DNA from 3 places in the Comamonas odontotermitis genome. Region 3 is predicted to be linked to each of the others. Evidence: predicted binding sites of a transcription regulator. Region 3 holds the regulator's gene; each other region holds the start of a gene.

The links. Region 3 encodes FNR, which switches genes on or off when oxygen is low (the NO sensors DNR and NnrR bind a similar motif). Its sites were predicted from a motif close to TTGATNNNNATCAA; they were not measured.
Region 1: cydD (thiol reductant ABC exporter subunit CydD) is a predicted target of FNR. The motif match lies at 1,806-1,819, and genes of this name have one in related genera.
Region 2: azu (azurin) is a predicted target of FNR. The motif match lies at 2,728-2,741, and genes of this name have one in related genera.

What each region holds. Positions count from the first base shown of each region.
Region 1 is NZ_CP083451.1:2,666,997-2,671,957, forward strand. It holds gene LAD35_RS12430 (TAXI family TRAP transporter solute-binding subunit) at 31-1,458, shown strand; gene cydD (thiol reductant ABC exporter subunit CydD) at 1,916-3,667, shown strand; gene LAD35_RS12440 (amino acid ABC transporter ATP-binding/permease protein) at 3,664-4,961, shown strand, end outside.
Region 2 is NZ_CP083451.1:268,192-273,152, forward strand. It holds gene LAD35_RS01175 (type IV pili methyl-accepting chemotaxis transducer N-terminal domain-containing protein) at 1-1,457, shown strand, start outside; gene LAD35_RS01180 (response regulator) at 1,454-2,161, shown strand; gene azu (azurin) at 2,209-2,664, opposite strand; gene LAD35_RS01190 (hypothetical protein) at 2,891-3,295, opposite strand; gene LAD35_RS01195 (aminotransferase-like domain-containing protein) at 3,399-4,895, opposite strand.
Region 3 is NZ_CP083451.1:3,365,641-3,370,601, forward strand. It holds gene LAD35_RS15540 (sulfite exporter TauE/SafE family protein) at 226-1,041, shown strand; gene hemN (oxygen-independent coproporphyrinogen III oxidase) at 1,065-2,447, opposite strand; gene fnr (fumarate/nitrate reduction transcriptional regulator Fnr) at 2,600-3,322, shown strand; gene LAD35_RS15555 (universal stress protein) at 3,456-3,899, shown strand; gene LAD35_RS15560 (malonate--CoA ligase) at 4,084-4,961, opposite strand, start outside.

The DNA.
Region 1 (4,961 bases), 700 kb from region 3:
ATACCGCTGCATGCGCAGCACCCGAACACCATGGGTGACCGATCCACCACGATGCGCCACAAGGCCTACCAACTGCGCCAGACGTTGATCACGCTGGTGCTCAATATCCGCGATGCAGTGGTGTCCGGCGGGCCCTTGGTGATCATTGCGGTGGCGCTGATCGTGGCGGCCTACTGGTGGCTCAAGCCCAATCCGCCGTCGCAAGTGACGCTCGCCACCGGCCCGGCGCAAAGCGCCTATGCCAGTTTTGGCGACCAATACCGTTCGGCACTTGCCAGCAACAAGATCATGGTGAATCTGGAGGCCAGCGAAGGCTCGTTCAGCAACCTCCAACTGCTGCGCGAAGGCAAGGCAGACCTCGCCTTTGTGCAAGGCGGAACGGCCAGCCTGACCGATGAAGACCTGGAAAGCCTCACCTCGCTGGGCGCGCTCTTTCTTGAGCCGGTCTGGCTGTTCTACCGCACCGATGCGGCGCAGCGCCTCAACAAGCGCCCGCAGTTGACCAGCATGACCCAGCTGGCCGGCTGGAAGGTGAATGTCGGCACGGCTGGCAGCGGCGTGCCCACCCTGTTCAACCAGCTGCTCGAGGCCAACCACCTCAGCCCCAGGCAGCTGACGCTGTCGCAATTGACGGAAACACCGGCCACGGTCGATTTTCTGGCGGGCAAGCTCGATGCCATGGTCTTCGTCTCCGCGCCCGAATCCCTGATGGTGCAGATGCTGCTGCAAACGCCCGGGGTGCAGTTGATGGATTTTCCGCAGAACGAGGCCTATGGCCGCAAGTTCAGGTTCTTGACGCCGGTCACGCTGCCGCGCGGCATCGTGGATCTGGCAGCGAACGTGCCGCCGCGCAATGTGCACCTCCTGGCATCCACCACCTCGCTTCTGGCGCGCGACGATACCCACCCCGCCATCAAGCAGCTGTTTGCCCAGGCGTCGCAGAACATCCACAGCAATGCAGGTTGGTTCAACCGGACGCGTGATTTTCCCAATACCAAGAGCAGCGAGTTGCCGGTGGCGCAAGAAGGCGTGCGGGCCATCAACGAGCCCTCTCCCTGGCTGCAGCGCTATCTGCCTTTCTGGCTGGCCAACCTGGTGGAGCGCATGTGGCTGGTGATGGGTGTTCTGCTGGCCTTCATGCTGCCGCTGTCACGCATCGTTCCGCCGCTCTACCAGTTCCGCGTGCGTTCGCGGGTGTTCAAGTGGTATGGACGGCTGCGCGCCGTCGAGCATGAAATGGAGCAGCCCGACCCTGACCGCGCCGGTATCCGGGCCGAGCTGGAGGAACTCGGCCGCAAGGTCGAGAAAATCACCGTTCCGCTCTCCTACGCCGACGAGCTGTACGCGCTGCGCAGCCATATCCATTGGGTGCTGCAGAAGCTGGACATGCAAAGCCGGGAGCCCGCACAAACCACACAGGGCCCAGCCAATGGGCCAGACCACTCTCCCGCCATCTGACCCTGCTGCGCCAGGCCCAGGCGCAGAGCAGCCTCCCGGTCCGACATTGCTCGCCCATTCGTAACGGTTGACGGATAACGGGCGACAACACCCGCGCCCCGATAGCCTCGGGACAAACCTTGCATTTCTTGACTTACAGCAAGGTCTCGCCACGCCCAACGCACCAGAATGCGGGTAAACCTTGACGTCAGGCAATGTGTTGCCGCGCGCATGAATGGTAGTGCGGTGCCGCACGAAATCAGCTTTATCCGTCTGGAATGTCTTTCTCAAGCCGGCTCAACTGCTAATTTTGATAGCAAAAAACCGCGTGCATTGCGCACGGCTTGGCGCAACAATGCGCCAAGGGATTGACTGTCATCAAGATTCGAGCCTAAGCCCTTGGCATAGGTCAAGTGTTATTTGTATTTACAATACTTTCACTAATTCTTGAAAATTAGAAATTCTATAAATATTCACAATGGCCTCCGACCCGCCCACCTCTTTCACCGCCCCAGCGACAGGTGCGGTGCAGCGCCCCTCCAGAGGCGGAGCGTGGCTGCAAGTGGTAGCGGCATTGCTGTGGCTGCCGCAGGCAGCGGTCATTGCCTGGAGCATTGGTGCCCTGCAACAGGGTTCGGCCTGGAATGAGGTTTGGAAGGCGATGGCCTGCTTCCTGGCCATCGGCCTGGTGCGTGCGCTGGTCGATGCTGCCGGCCTTCGCCTCGCCTTCACAGCAGCACGGCGCTATACGCAGCAGTTGCGCCAGCAGGCGCTGCAAACGCTGGCATGGCGTGCGCCCACCGACAGCCAACGCCCTTCCCCCGGCCTGGCTGCGAGCGTGCTGAACGAGCAGGCCGACCAGATCACGCCTTATTTTGCGCGCTACACCACGGCCCGCAGCAAGGTCGTGGTGGTGCCCTTGGTGATCCTTGCATGCGTGGCCTGGTTTTCATGGGTGTCGGCGCTGGTGCTTCTGGTGGCCGCACCACTGATTCCCATCTTCATGGCCCTGGTGGGCTGGCGTGCTGAGGCCGCCAGCCAGAAGCACTTGCAGGAAATGGGCAACCTCAACCAGTTTCTGCTGGACCGCCTGCAGGGCCTCGCCAGCATCCGCGGTCTGGGCGCCGTTCCTTCGGTAGCCAGCCAGCTTGCCGCCACGGCCGAGCGCCTGCGCAGCAACACCATGGCTGTCCTGAAGATTGCATTCCTGTCATCGGCAGTGCTGGAGTTGTTTTCTGCGCTGGGCGTGGCCCTGGTTGCCGTGTACGTGGGGTTCCACCTGCTGGGCCAGTTGCCGTTTGGCAGTTGGGGCGGTCAGCTCAGCCTGGCCCAGGCCATGTTTGTGCTGCTGCTCGCACCAGCCTTCTTCGAGCCGCTGCGCGAGCTGTCAGCCGTCTGGCATGACAAGGCTGCCGGCCTTGCCGCAGAGCAGGCACTGCAGGCGCTGCAAGAGCCCGGGCCCCGGTTGGTGGGAGCCAGTCACCACGACGCAGCTGCCCCAGAGGTGGATTCGAACCCAAACACCCCACACGGCCTGCACATTGCACTGCATGGCGTGGGCTTTTGCTACACCGAAGGGGGTGCGCAGGTGGTGAATGGCTTCAACGCCGACATCCAGCCTGGTGAAAAGGTGGCGCTCTGGGGCGAAAGCGGCAGTGGCAAATCAACCGTGATGGCATTGATTGCCGGGCTGGCAGAACCATCGCAAGGCTGCATCCATATCGGAGGCCTGCCCCTAGACAGCGCCAACGCTGCCGCGCTGCGCAGTCGCATGGCCTGGGTTGCCCAGAAACCGCATTTGTTTGCCACCAGCCTGCTTGGTAATATCAGCCTGGGCCGCAATCTGGATGACACCCTCTTGCGGCAAGCCGTGCACAGTGCCGCGCTGGGCGATGTGCTGGCCCAGCGCGGCAACGCCATCATCGGAGATGGCGGCCTGGGCCTCTCCGGTGGCGAAGCGTTGCGCCTGACCCTGGCCCGCGCCGCAGCCAATCCGGGCTGCCAACTGGTGCTGGCCGACGAGCCAACCGCCCATTTGGATGCCGAAACCGCGCAGTTTGTGCGCCAGGGTCTTTTGCAACTGGCTGCAGGCGGCGCCACCCTGGTGGTGGCCACACACGACCCGCTGCTGGCCGCCTGCATGGACCGGGTACTGCCCATTCAAAAGGACAGCGGCAGCACCCTCCCCTTCTGCGATGACGAAAAACGCAAGGAAGGAGCCACGGTATGACAAGCTGGAACGCCCTGCGCCCCATCGTCCAACTGTTTGTGCGCTCGGGCTACCGCCGCCAGTTGCTGACCGGCATGCTGCTGGCCGTTGCGACCGTGCTCGTGGGCATGGCGCTGCTGGGTCTGTCCGGCTGGTTTCTGACGGCCTGCTATGTAGCAGGCCTGTCCGCCGCAACCGCCCTGGTATTTGATGTGTTTGCACCGGGTGCCGGCGTGCGCCTGCTCTCGGTACTGCGCACCGCTGCCCGCTATGGCGAGCGCGTGACCACGCATGACGCCACCCTGCGCGTGCTGGCCCAGCTGCGGGTACAGCTCTTTTCGCGCTTTTCTGCCGCGGATGTAGCACTGCGCCTGCGCCAACGCCCCGCGCGCCTGCTCTACCGCCTGACCTCCGACATCGACGCGCTGGACGCCGTGTATCTGCGTCTCTTCACCCCCGCTGCAGCCCTGCTTGCCAGCACCGTTGCCACTGCACTTGCCTTGGGGCTGTTTCTGGATTGGCGCAGTGGCCTGCTGGTGGGTGCCCTGGTGCTGGCGGGCGGCATCGCCTGTATCGCCTGGTGCATGCGCCGGGGCTTTGCGACGGCCATCAGGCGCAGTTTTGCGGGGGAACATTTGCGTGCCACCGTGATTGATGCAGTCGGTGGCCAGACCGAGCTGGTGATGGCCGGCCGCCTGCACCACCAGTTGCAGCAGGTACTGGCCGCAGAGCGCCAGCAGATGGCCGCTGACATGCGCCTCAACCAGATCGAGGCCCAGGTGGGTATTGCCATTGCGATGACCGGGCACGTCGCCACGGCCGCCGCACTGCTGTCTGCGGGCTGGCTGGTGCTGCAAGGCCAGATCGGTGCACCGATTGCAGCCCTGGCCACCCTGGTGCTGCTGGCGGCCCTGGAGCCGCTCTTGAACATACGGCGCGGCGCCATGGAAGCGGGTCGCACCCTGCTGGCTGCCCGCCGCCTGGCTCCCCAATTGCAGACCACTCCCTCCCTCGCTGATCCTCTGCCACCCGCCACGGGCCTGGTGGTCGATCTGCAAGACGCCAGCGTTCAATACTGTGCCAGTGCCCTGGCGACGCTGCAACACATCGATCTGCAGGTGTGTGATGGCGAATGGCTGGTACTCGCCGGCCCGAGCGGCACGGGAAAATCCAGCCTGCTGGCCTTGATGGCAGGGGAGCTGCAGACCTCCACCGGCAAGGTACTGCGCCTGCCTGCCGCGAGCCTGCCGCAGCGCACCGAACTGTTCCATGACAGCATTGCCGGCAATCTGCGCCTTGCCTGCCCCGACGCCAG
Region 2 (4,961 bases), 1.3 Mb from region 3:
TAGCGCAGTTTGTAATGATGGCATTGGCCATCGCTGCGGCACTGGCGCTCATGTATTCTGCGCAACTGCTGGTGTTCGGTCCGCTTTCACGGCTGCAGGCCGCGTTGGCAAGCGTCGAGGCGGGCGATTTGTCGGCCCGGGTGGCTAGCGAAGGTGGCGATGAATTCGGTGCCGTGGCCCGGGGCTTCAACCGCATGGCAGTGCGGCTGCAGGATTTGTACTCCAGCCTGGAGCGCCGTGTGCAGCAGAAGACCGAACATTTGCAGACCGAGCGCGCACGGTTGGCGGCCCTGTACGAAGGCGCGGCTCTGGTCGCCCAGGCTGATTCATTGCAGGCGCTGGCCCAGGGCTTTGCAGCCCAGACGCGCAAGATCGTGCAAGCCGATGCCGTGGCAGTGCGCTGGTCGGATGAAGACAATCGTCGCTATGTGCTGCTCGCCTCGGAGGGATTGCCCGACGAAATGGTCGATGCCGAACACTGTGTCCCCACGGGAGACTGTTTCTGTGGCCAACCCAAGGCCCAGGCGGAGACGCAACTGGTGGTGCTGCAGGACTGGCGCGGAGGCGCTTCCTCGCGGGCAGGCCGGGTGGATGCCGGACAGTGCAGCCGGGCTGGATTTGCCTATGTGCTGAGTGTCCCCGTGCGGCTGCATGAACGCATGGTCGGCGAGGTTGACCTGTTCTTCCGCCATCCAACCGAGCTCGGTGCTGACGACCAGGCACTGCTGGATGCATTGGCAAGCCACCTGGCGGGTGGCATGGAGGGGTTGCGCGCCGATGCGCTTCAGCGAGAGGCTGCAGTTGCGGATGAGCGCGGTCTATTGGCGCGCGAGCTGCATGATTCCATTGCGCAGAGCCTGGCATTTCTGAAGATTCAGGCAGCATTGCTGCGCGACGAAATCGCTCGGGAGCCGCCGGATGGCGACCGTGTGCAAGCAACCTTGGCGGAATTGGATGCGGGCATACGCGAAAGCCTGTCTGATGTGCGCGAGTTGCTGGTGCATTTCCGTACCCGAACCAACGCAGAGGATATTGGACCCGCGCTGCGTACCACGTTGACCAAGTTCGAGCACCAGACGGGCCTGCCCGCACATCTGAGTATCGAGGGCGAAGGCATGGCGCTGCCGCCTGATGTGCAGGTGCAGGTGCTGCACGTGGTGCAGGAAGCGTTGTCCAATGTGCGCAAGCATGCGCAGGCACATGCCGTATGGGTAGATGTACAACAGGCGCCGCAGTGGGTGGTGGAAGTGCGCGACGATGGCCGAGGTATGGAGAATGCGTCGCCTGCGCTGGACGAGACGCATGTCGGCCTGCGCATCATGCGCGAGCGTGCTGCAAGCATCGGCGCAACACTGGAGATCACCTCCGTAGTGGGGGCGGGCACCTGCGTGGCGCTGACCTTGCCGCGCCTACTGCCCACAACCGAAACATTTGAAGCGGAAAGGAGCCTGCCATGAGCGCGGAGCAAACCCAGCGCACCCCGATTCGGTTGCTGGTGGTCGATGACCATCCGCTTTTCCGGCGAGGCGTCACAGCGCTTTTGGCGACCCAGCCGCAGCTGCAGGTGGTGGGCGAAGCTGCAGATGCTGGAGAGGCGCTGCGCCGTGCAGAGCAATTGCAGCCCGATGTGGTGCTGCTGGACCACCACATGCCCGGTGTCAGCGGCGTGGATCTGCTGCCCGGTTTGCGAGAGGCTGCACCATCGGCGCGGGTGCTGATGCTTACCGTCAGTGAGGATGCAGACACGCTGGCGCTGGCATTGCAGCGTGGAGCGCATGGCTACCTGCTCAAAACGGCGGACAGTGAGGTGCTGGTTGCGGCCATTGAGCGCGCGCTGCGCGGCCAATCCACGGTGAGCATGGAAATGACGGACAAGCTTGTGAGCGCATTGCAAGCCCAGCAGCCGCGGATGCCTGCACCGTCTGTGCCACCCGTTGTTGTCGGGCCGGTTGATCCGCTCGAGCAGTTGTCACCACGCGAGTTCGAGATTCTGCGCGAGATTGCGGCGGGGGCCAGCAACAAGGAAATTGCACGCAGCCTGGCAATTGCCGAAACTACGGTGAAGATTCATGTTCAGCACATTCTGCGCAAGCTGGGCCTTTCATCAAGGGTGCAGGCAGCAGTGCTGTTGACTGAGGGGCGTGGGCGCGCCAGTGGGTGATGGGGTGTACCGGCGCGCCGTGATGCCTTTGCCGTGAGAGGGGAACGTTACTTGGCCAGGGCGAGAGTGCCCTTCATGATTCCGGAATGGCCGGGGAACGAGCAGAACCAGGCATAGCTCTCGCCGCTTTTGAGTTTGGCTACGTCAAAGGTCACAGATGTGGATTCACCGCCGCCAATGACCTTGGTGTATGCGACCACGCGGCTGTCGCCAGGTTTCACATAGTCCTTGTCCGCTCCGGCGGAGATGCCATCGGTCGCTGCCGCTTGCAGGTCGGCAGCCTTGCTCAGCACCCAGTTATGCCCCATGGCAGTCTTGGGCAGTTTGCCCGTGTGCTTGAGGTTCACGGTGAACTGCTTGCAGCTGGCAGGTACGGCAATGCTGGACTTGTTGAACTGCATGGCGTCGTTGGCTTCGATGGCGATATCGCAGCCAGCGGCAGCCATGGCCGGTGCAGCGATCAGGGTACCGAGCAGCAGGGCAAGTTTGGTTCGAGCTTTCATCATTTTCTCCGAGGTTGAAAAACAAGCTGAGAAGCAGTTTGCCAAGCTGCAGATGAAAGGGATTCGATGTGGATCAAAGCCGCGCGCCTTCGGCCCGCAGAGCGCCCGCCGTACCGGGTTTCGCAGGCAATGGCCGTTGTACAAAAGCTGAAACAGGCGCCCCTCGGCAAGCTCCAGCCATGTCGGCCTTGGATTGCGTGGGGCGCCGTGGCCTGAGCGGCGCGCGTCAGGCGAAGGTGTTCACACCCTTGGCGTGCATGCGCTGCTGAAGCTCGTCAAATTGTCCCGCCCAGAAGCATTCGGCGAAATCGGCCATGTCGCCAACAGCATGCAGTTCGGTGCTCAGGCCGACCATTTTCTTCTTGAACAGGCCTGCCTTGATCCGCTGAAAGAACATCAGCTGGTAGTAATCCACATCATCGTGGCAAATGCGGCTCACGCTCAAGGTGGCGCTGTTTTTGGTGTGTTGCAGCACGTAGGCGGGAAGAGGTGCCTCCTGCGTCTCCAGCCAGCGGCCCATGATGGTCGTCCAGTCCGTGGCCTCCAGAACTTCAAGGAATGCCTGCACGGTCGGTGCGGACTGCGGTTGATCGTCATGGGCGCCGATCTTGATGCTGGTGTATGCGTACACGTCGAGGGTCCTGGTTCTGTCTGATCTTCGGTGGACGAACTTGTACCATGGATCGACAATTTCTAATATGGTTAGTTATTGAGGGAGGCGCACTGGCTGCCGATCAAACAGGACGGTGGCGTCTGAGCAGCAACGCCAGCGTCTGCCACGCCGCAGGTTGTTCTGCCATGGCTACCGAGATCCGCAGCAGGGTCGAGGGTGCCTGGCGTGGTGAGAACAGCACGCCTGGCGCCAGCAGCAGCCCGTACTCTGCCGCCTGGCGGGCCAGCAGCTCGGAATCCATGCCGCAGTCCACCCAGGCAAAGGTTCCTGCCACGGGCTCGTGCACGGCCTGGCAGCCCAGTGCTTCCAGCTGGCGCAGGCAGCGGTGGCGCGCCTTGTCCACGCGCTCGCGCAGCCGGTCTACATGCTTGCGGTAGCTGCCATCGGCCAGGATGCGGTGCACGATCTGCTCGCTGGGCAGGGCCGATGTCAGGCCGCCCAGTAGTTTCAGGTCGGTGAGGCGGTGGATGAATTCGGGGCGCGCTGCCACATAGCCCACGCGCAGCCCGCCCGAGAGGGTCTTGGAGTAGCCGCCGACCAGCAGCACGCGCTGCAACCGGTCCATGGCGGCCAGGCGCAGCGGCATGTTGCCCAGGTACTCGGAGTAGGTGTCGTCCTCCACCAGCAGGAAATCGTGCCGCTCGGCGATGCGCAGCACTTCGTGTGCCACGCCGGCCGACAGGCTCAGGCCGGTAGGGTTGTGCACGGCGGTGTTCAGGATGAAGAGCTTGGGCCGGTGCTGTTCTGCCAGGGCTTGCAGTGCCTGCACGTCAGGGCCGCCCGGCAGACGCGGTACGCCCACGACATTGACGCCCATGGTGTTGAGGCGGCCGAAGATCAGGAACCAGCCCGGGTCCTCGACCAGCACCGTGTCACCGGGTTGCAGAAAGCCGCGCACGATCAGATCGAGCCCATGGGTGACGCCGCTCACCGTCATCAGGTGCGTCTCGGGGTGGGCTGGTACCTCCTGCGCCTGCAGGGTGGATGCGATCTGCCGGCGCAGCGGTGCAAAACCCTGGGGTAGGCCATAGCCCAGCAGGCCCAGCTCCGCACGCGCGCCCTGCTTGAGGATGGCGCGCATCGCACCGCTGATCAAGCCCTCGTCCATCCAGCTGGCGGGCAGGCAGCCCGCGCTGCCGGTGTGGCCAGAGCCATCAGCATCCTCGCGGAAGATGCCGCGCAGCAGGTAGGTGGTGTCGAAGGCCACACCCTGAGCCAGCGCAGCTGCAGGTGCAGGCGGGGTGGCTGACACCGCGCGCCGGGCGCAGACGAAAAAGCCCGCACCACGGCGCGACTGCACCAGGCCCTGGGCGGCCAGCCGGTCGTAGGCCTGCACCACGGTGTCGCGGCTCACGCCGGCCTGCTCGGCCAGCGCGCGCACGGACGGCAGACGCATGCCGGCGCGCAGCCCATGGTTGCGGATGCGGTTTCCAAAATGCTCCACCAGTTGCTCGACCAGGGATGCGCTGCCGGTGCGCACCGGCTGCCACCCCCAAGTGGCGGCAGAGACCTGGGCGGAGAACGCAATGTCAGGGGCGGGTGAAAGTGTCTGGGTCATGGAGGCAGGCCAATTCTTGAAGTGGCCAGATAAAGTGTACTGGCACTGTACTGATTTTCAAAGCTA
Region 3 (4,961 bases):
GAACCCAACGATAGGTTGCCCTTGCCCACCTGAACCCCCGGTTCAGGATGACGGTCTGGTGGATCCGCTGCGAACACCTGTTTTCGGCCTGGCTGGCCTGATCCGAAGCAATGAGGCCAGCCACTTTCAACTTCTCCTCTCCGCCGCGGCGGGGTTTCAGGCCACCTGGTTCAGGTGGCCTTTTTACTGGGCGTACCACAACCGTCCAGGTGGATACTGGTGCCCATGACTGATCCCATCGTTCTGCTTCCGCTCTCGTGCGTGGGCTTGATCACCGGCTTTCTGGCGGGCCTGCTTGGCATCGGCGGGGGCATGGTGCTGGTGCCTTTCATGACCTACATCCTGGGCACCCAGGCCGTTGCCCCGGAACTGGCCATCAAGATGGCGATTGCCACGTCGATGGCAACCATCATGTTCACCTCCATCTCCAGCGTGCGCGCCCACCACCAGCGCGGCGCCGTGCGCTGGGACATCGCCCGGCGCCTTGCGCCCGGCATCGTGCTGGGCGGACTGGTCGCGAGCCTGGGCATCTTTTCGCTGCTCAAAGGCCAGTATCTGGGCCTGTTCTTCGGGCTGTTTGTCGGCTACTCGGCACTGCGCATGTTTCGCAAATCCCAAACCGCAGCCACGCGCACCATGCCGGGCACAGGTGGCCAACTGGCAGCCGGCGGCGTGATCGGTTGCCTCTCGGGGCTGGTTGGTGCAGGCGGGGCCTTCATCAGCGTGCCGTTCATGACCTGGTGCAATGTGCCCATCCACAACGCAGTGGCCACCAGCGCAGCGCTGGGCTTCCCGATCGCCGTGACCAATGTGCTGGGCTTCATGGTGGCGGGGCTGCATGTACAAGGCCTGCCGCCCCACTCGCTGGGTTATATCTGGCTGCCCGGCCTGCTTGCGGTATCCATATGCAGCGTGCTGACCGCGCCACTGGGCGCCAGGGCAGCGCACCGGCTGCCAGTGGCCCAGCTCAAGAAGATATTTGGCGGCATTCTGCTGTGCCTGGCGGTCTACATGCTCTACAAGAGCCTGAGGGCCTGGTAACGCGTTGAGCCTCAGGCAGGCTCCTAGATGATTTTCGAGAACCGGGCCCGCGTGCGATCCGCCTGCAGGTGCTTGTCAAACACCATGGCCACGCCACGCACAAAGTACCAGCCCAGCTCGGTCACGGACACGGCATCGCCAGTGATCTGAACCAGCCCCTGCTCCTGCATGCTGCGCAGTTGCTCCAGCTCGGCGGCAAAGTACTGGCGAAAATCGATCAGCCAGGCCTGCTCCACCGATTCGATCACCAGGCTGCCCTGGCACATCAGGCCCATGATCACAGAGCGGCGCAGCATGTCATCGCGCGAGAGTGCCAGGCCTCGCACCACAGGAATCTGCCCCTGGTCGATCAGGTCGTAGTACTCCTCCAGCGTCTTGGCATTCTGGCTGTAGGTAGCGCCGATCTTGCCAATGGCCGAGACACCCAGCGCCAGCAGATCGCAATCGGGCTGCGTGCTGTAGCCTTGAAAATTGCGGTGCAGGCGCCCTTGGCGCTTGGCCACGGCCAGTGCATCATCAGGCAGCGCGAAGTGGTCCATACCTACATAGACGTATCCGCCCGCCTGCAGGGCTTCCAGCGCCTGGGCCAGCATGGTCAGCTTGTCAACGGGCTTGGGAAGATCCTGCACGACAATGCGGCGTTGGGGCTTGAAACGTTCAGGCAGATGCGCATAGGCATACAGCGCAATACGATCGGGCCGCAGTTGGCTCACCAGTTCCATCGTGCGTGCAAAACTGACCGGCGTCTGGTGAGGCAGGCCGTAGATCAGGTCAATATTGATGGATTCAAAGCCAATCAACCGCGCCTGGGCCATCAGGGAAAAAACCTGCTCCGAGGGCTGCTCGCGGTGCACTGCCTTTTGCACTTGCGGGTCAAAATCCTGCACGCCGAAACTCAGGCGATTGAAGCCCAGTCGAAACAGGTGTGCGAGGCGCTCCCCGCTCACGGTCCGTGGATCGACCTCGATCGAGTATTCACCCCCCGGCTGCAGCTGGAACCGGCTTTTGAACATGTCCATCAGGCGTGAGAGCCCATCGTCGGAGAGGAAGGTGGGCGATCCGCCGCCGAGGTGCAGCTGGCTCACGGTCTGGCGGGCCGGGCAGTGGGCCAGTTGCAGATCCAGTTCACGCTCCAGATAATCCAGGTATTCGTCGGCGCGTTCGGGATGCTTGGTGATGATCTTGTTGCAGGCGCAGTAGTAGCACAGTGATTCGCAGAACGGAATGTGCACATACAGCGACAAGGGTGCCAGGCGGGTACCCAGCCCCGTTCGCCGCTGCTCCAGCGCCTGCTTGTAGCCATTCGCACCAAAGGCTTCAACAAATCGGTCTGCGGTAGGATACGAAGTGTAACGGGGGCCGGGTACATCAAACCGGCGCAACAAATCGGGGGTCAGGGAAATCATGGTCTCAATTCCGTACGGATGCCCCAATGTGCCGCAACCGGCCGGCCACGTCCTTGACTTACATCAAGAGTATTTTTTTGTCTGCGTAGACAATGGAAGCATTCAAGGAACCTCCGCCCCCGCGCGATCTTTTTGTGAACGGATATTGACTCATGACAGCCAACACAATCAAAGTGGTCTGCTCCAACTGCAACCTGCGAGAGCTGTGCATGCCCGTGGGTCTGTCGCCCGACCAGATGGATCGCATCGATGAGATCGTGGCCACGCGCCGCAGAATCAAGCGCGGGGGAGCGCTGTTTCGCAACGGCGAGGCGTTCACATCGCTGTACGCGATTCGCACCGGTTTTTTCAAGACCAGCGTGGCCACCGAAGATGGACGCGATCAGGTCACCGGTTTTCAGATGGCAGGCGAAATCATTGGCCTGGACGGCATCGTCAACGACCAGCATTCCTGTGATGCCATTGCGCTGGAAGATGCGGAAGTCTGCGTGATGCCCTATTCCAAGCTGGAAGAGCTGTCGCGCGAAGTGAATGCCTTGCAGCACCACGTTCACAAGGTGATGAGCCGCGAAATCGTGCGCGAGCACGGTGTGATGCTGCTGCTGGGCAGCATGCGCGCCGAGGAACGCCTGGCCGCATTCGTGCTCAATCTGGTGCAGCGCCTGCACGCGCGGGGCTTCTCGCAGTCCGAGCTGATACTGCGCATGACGCGGGAAGAAATCGGCAGCTATCTGGGCCTGAAGCTGGAGACCGTGAGCCGCACCTTCTCCAAGTTCGCGGAAGACGGCATCATCGAAGTCAAGCAGCGCCATGTACGCATCCTGGATACCGACAAGCTGCAGGCCCTGATTAACAGCCAGCAATGCACGGTCTGAGCGGGCCTGCCGTGCTCCCGGCAAACATATGCTGCCATTGTCTGCTCTGACACAGCGCAAGGCAGCCTTTGCGCCAATGGGTTAAGGTACAAACATGCAGCCGCCCCGGCTGCACCCTCGAAAGGAGCTGAAGATGTACAACCATATCCTGCTCGCCACCGATGGATCCGAGCTGTCCGAAAAAGCAGTGCAGCATGCGCTTGCTCTGGCCAAGCTGGGACAGACCCAGATCACTGTGGTCAATATCTCGCCCAACTACCCCCGCAGTTACTTTGAAGGCAGCGCGGTCATCGACCTCAAGGAGGTGGAACGTATCCAGCAAGGCTGGCTGGACGCTGCCCAGGTCGTGGTCGACAAGGTCGTTGCCCAGGGAACTGCAGTGGGCGTGCCGGTAAAGGGCATTGTTCTGCAATCCGATCTGGTGGCCGAATCGCTGCTCAAGACCGCGGAAAAGGAACACTGTGACCTGATCGTCATGGCCTCGCATGGCTATCGCGGCATCAAGCGCCTGCTGCTGGGCAGCGAGACCCAGCATGTGTTGACGCATGCCACGATTCCGGTGCTGGTACTGCGGTGAGTTTCTGGCAAATCCGGCCTGCAGCGCATGCGGGCCAAGGACAGCCACCTTGTTTTCAGTAGCAGAGCGAACGGCAGGTTTGAGTGCCCGCCGCTTATAAAAAGAGAAGGCTTTTGGCCTTCTCTTTTGCTTTACGGCCTCCAGCCCCCCTGGTTCATGGATTGGCTTGAAGGCGCCAAGAGCTTCAACCCTTGAACAGGTCCTGGTATTGCGCCCGCAGCAGATTCTTTTGCACCTTGCCCATGGTGTTGCGCGGCAACTCGTTCACCACAAAGCAGCGCTTGGGAATCTTGAAATTGGCCAGCTGTTTTTTCAGCGTCGCAATGATGCCTTCGGCATCTGCGGCCTGGCCTGGCTTGGCAATGACCACGGCAACCCCCACTTCGCCAAAGTCAGGGTGCGGTACGCCAACCAGGGCACTTTCGGCCACGCCGGGCAGTTCGTTGATGAAGCCTTCGATCTCTGCAGGGTAGACGTTGTAGCCGCCCGAGATGATCAAATCCTTGCTGCGGCCCACAATCGTCACGTAGCCGCGCGCGTCCACCTTGCCGACATCACCGGTCTTGAACCAGGCATCCTTCGTGAACTCTTCGGCGGTCTTCTCCGGCATGCGCCAATAGCCACTGAACACATTGGGGCCTTGTACCTGGATGTTGCCGATCTCGCCAGCCGGTAGCGGCTGACCATCATCGCCCTGCACGCGCACGCCCACACCCGGCAGTGGAAAGCCGACGGTGCCGCCCCGGCGCTCGTCCTGCCCGTCGTAGCGGCTGTCGGCACGGTAGGGGTTGGAGACAAGCATGATGGTTTCGCTCATGCCGTAGCGCTCCAGGATGGTGTGGCCGGTGCGCTCCTGCCATTCGCGGAAGGTCTCGATCAGGAGCGGCGCGGAGCCGGAAATGAAGAGGCGCATGTTCCGGGTGGCGGCCCTCGTGAGCGTGGGCTCGGCCAGCATGCGTACATACAGGGTGGGAACACCCATGAAGACGGTAGCGCGCTCCATCGCAGCGATCACGGCCTTGGGCTCGAACTTGGAGAACCAGATCATCTTGCTGCCATTGA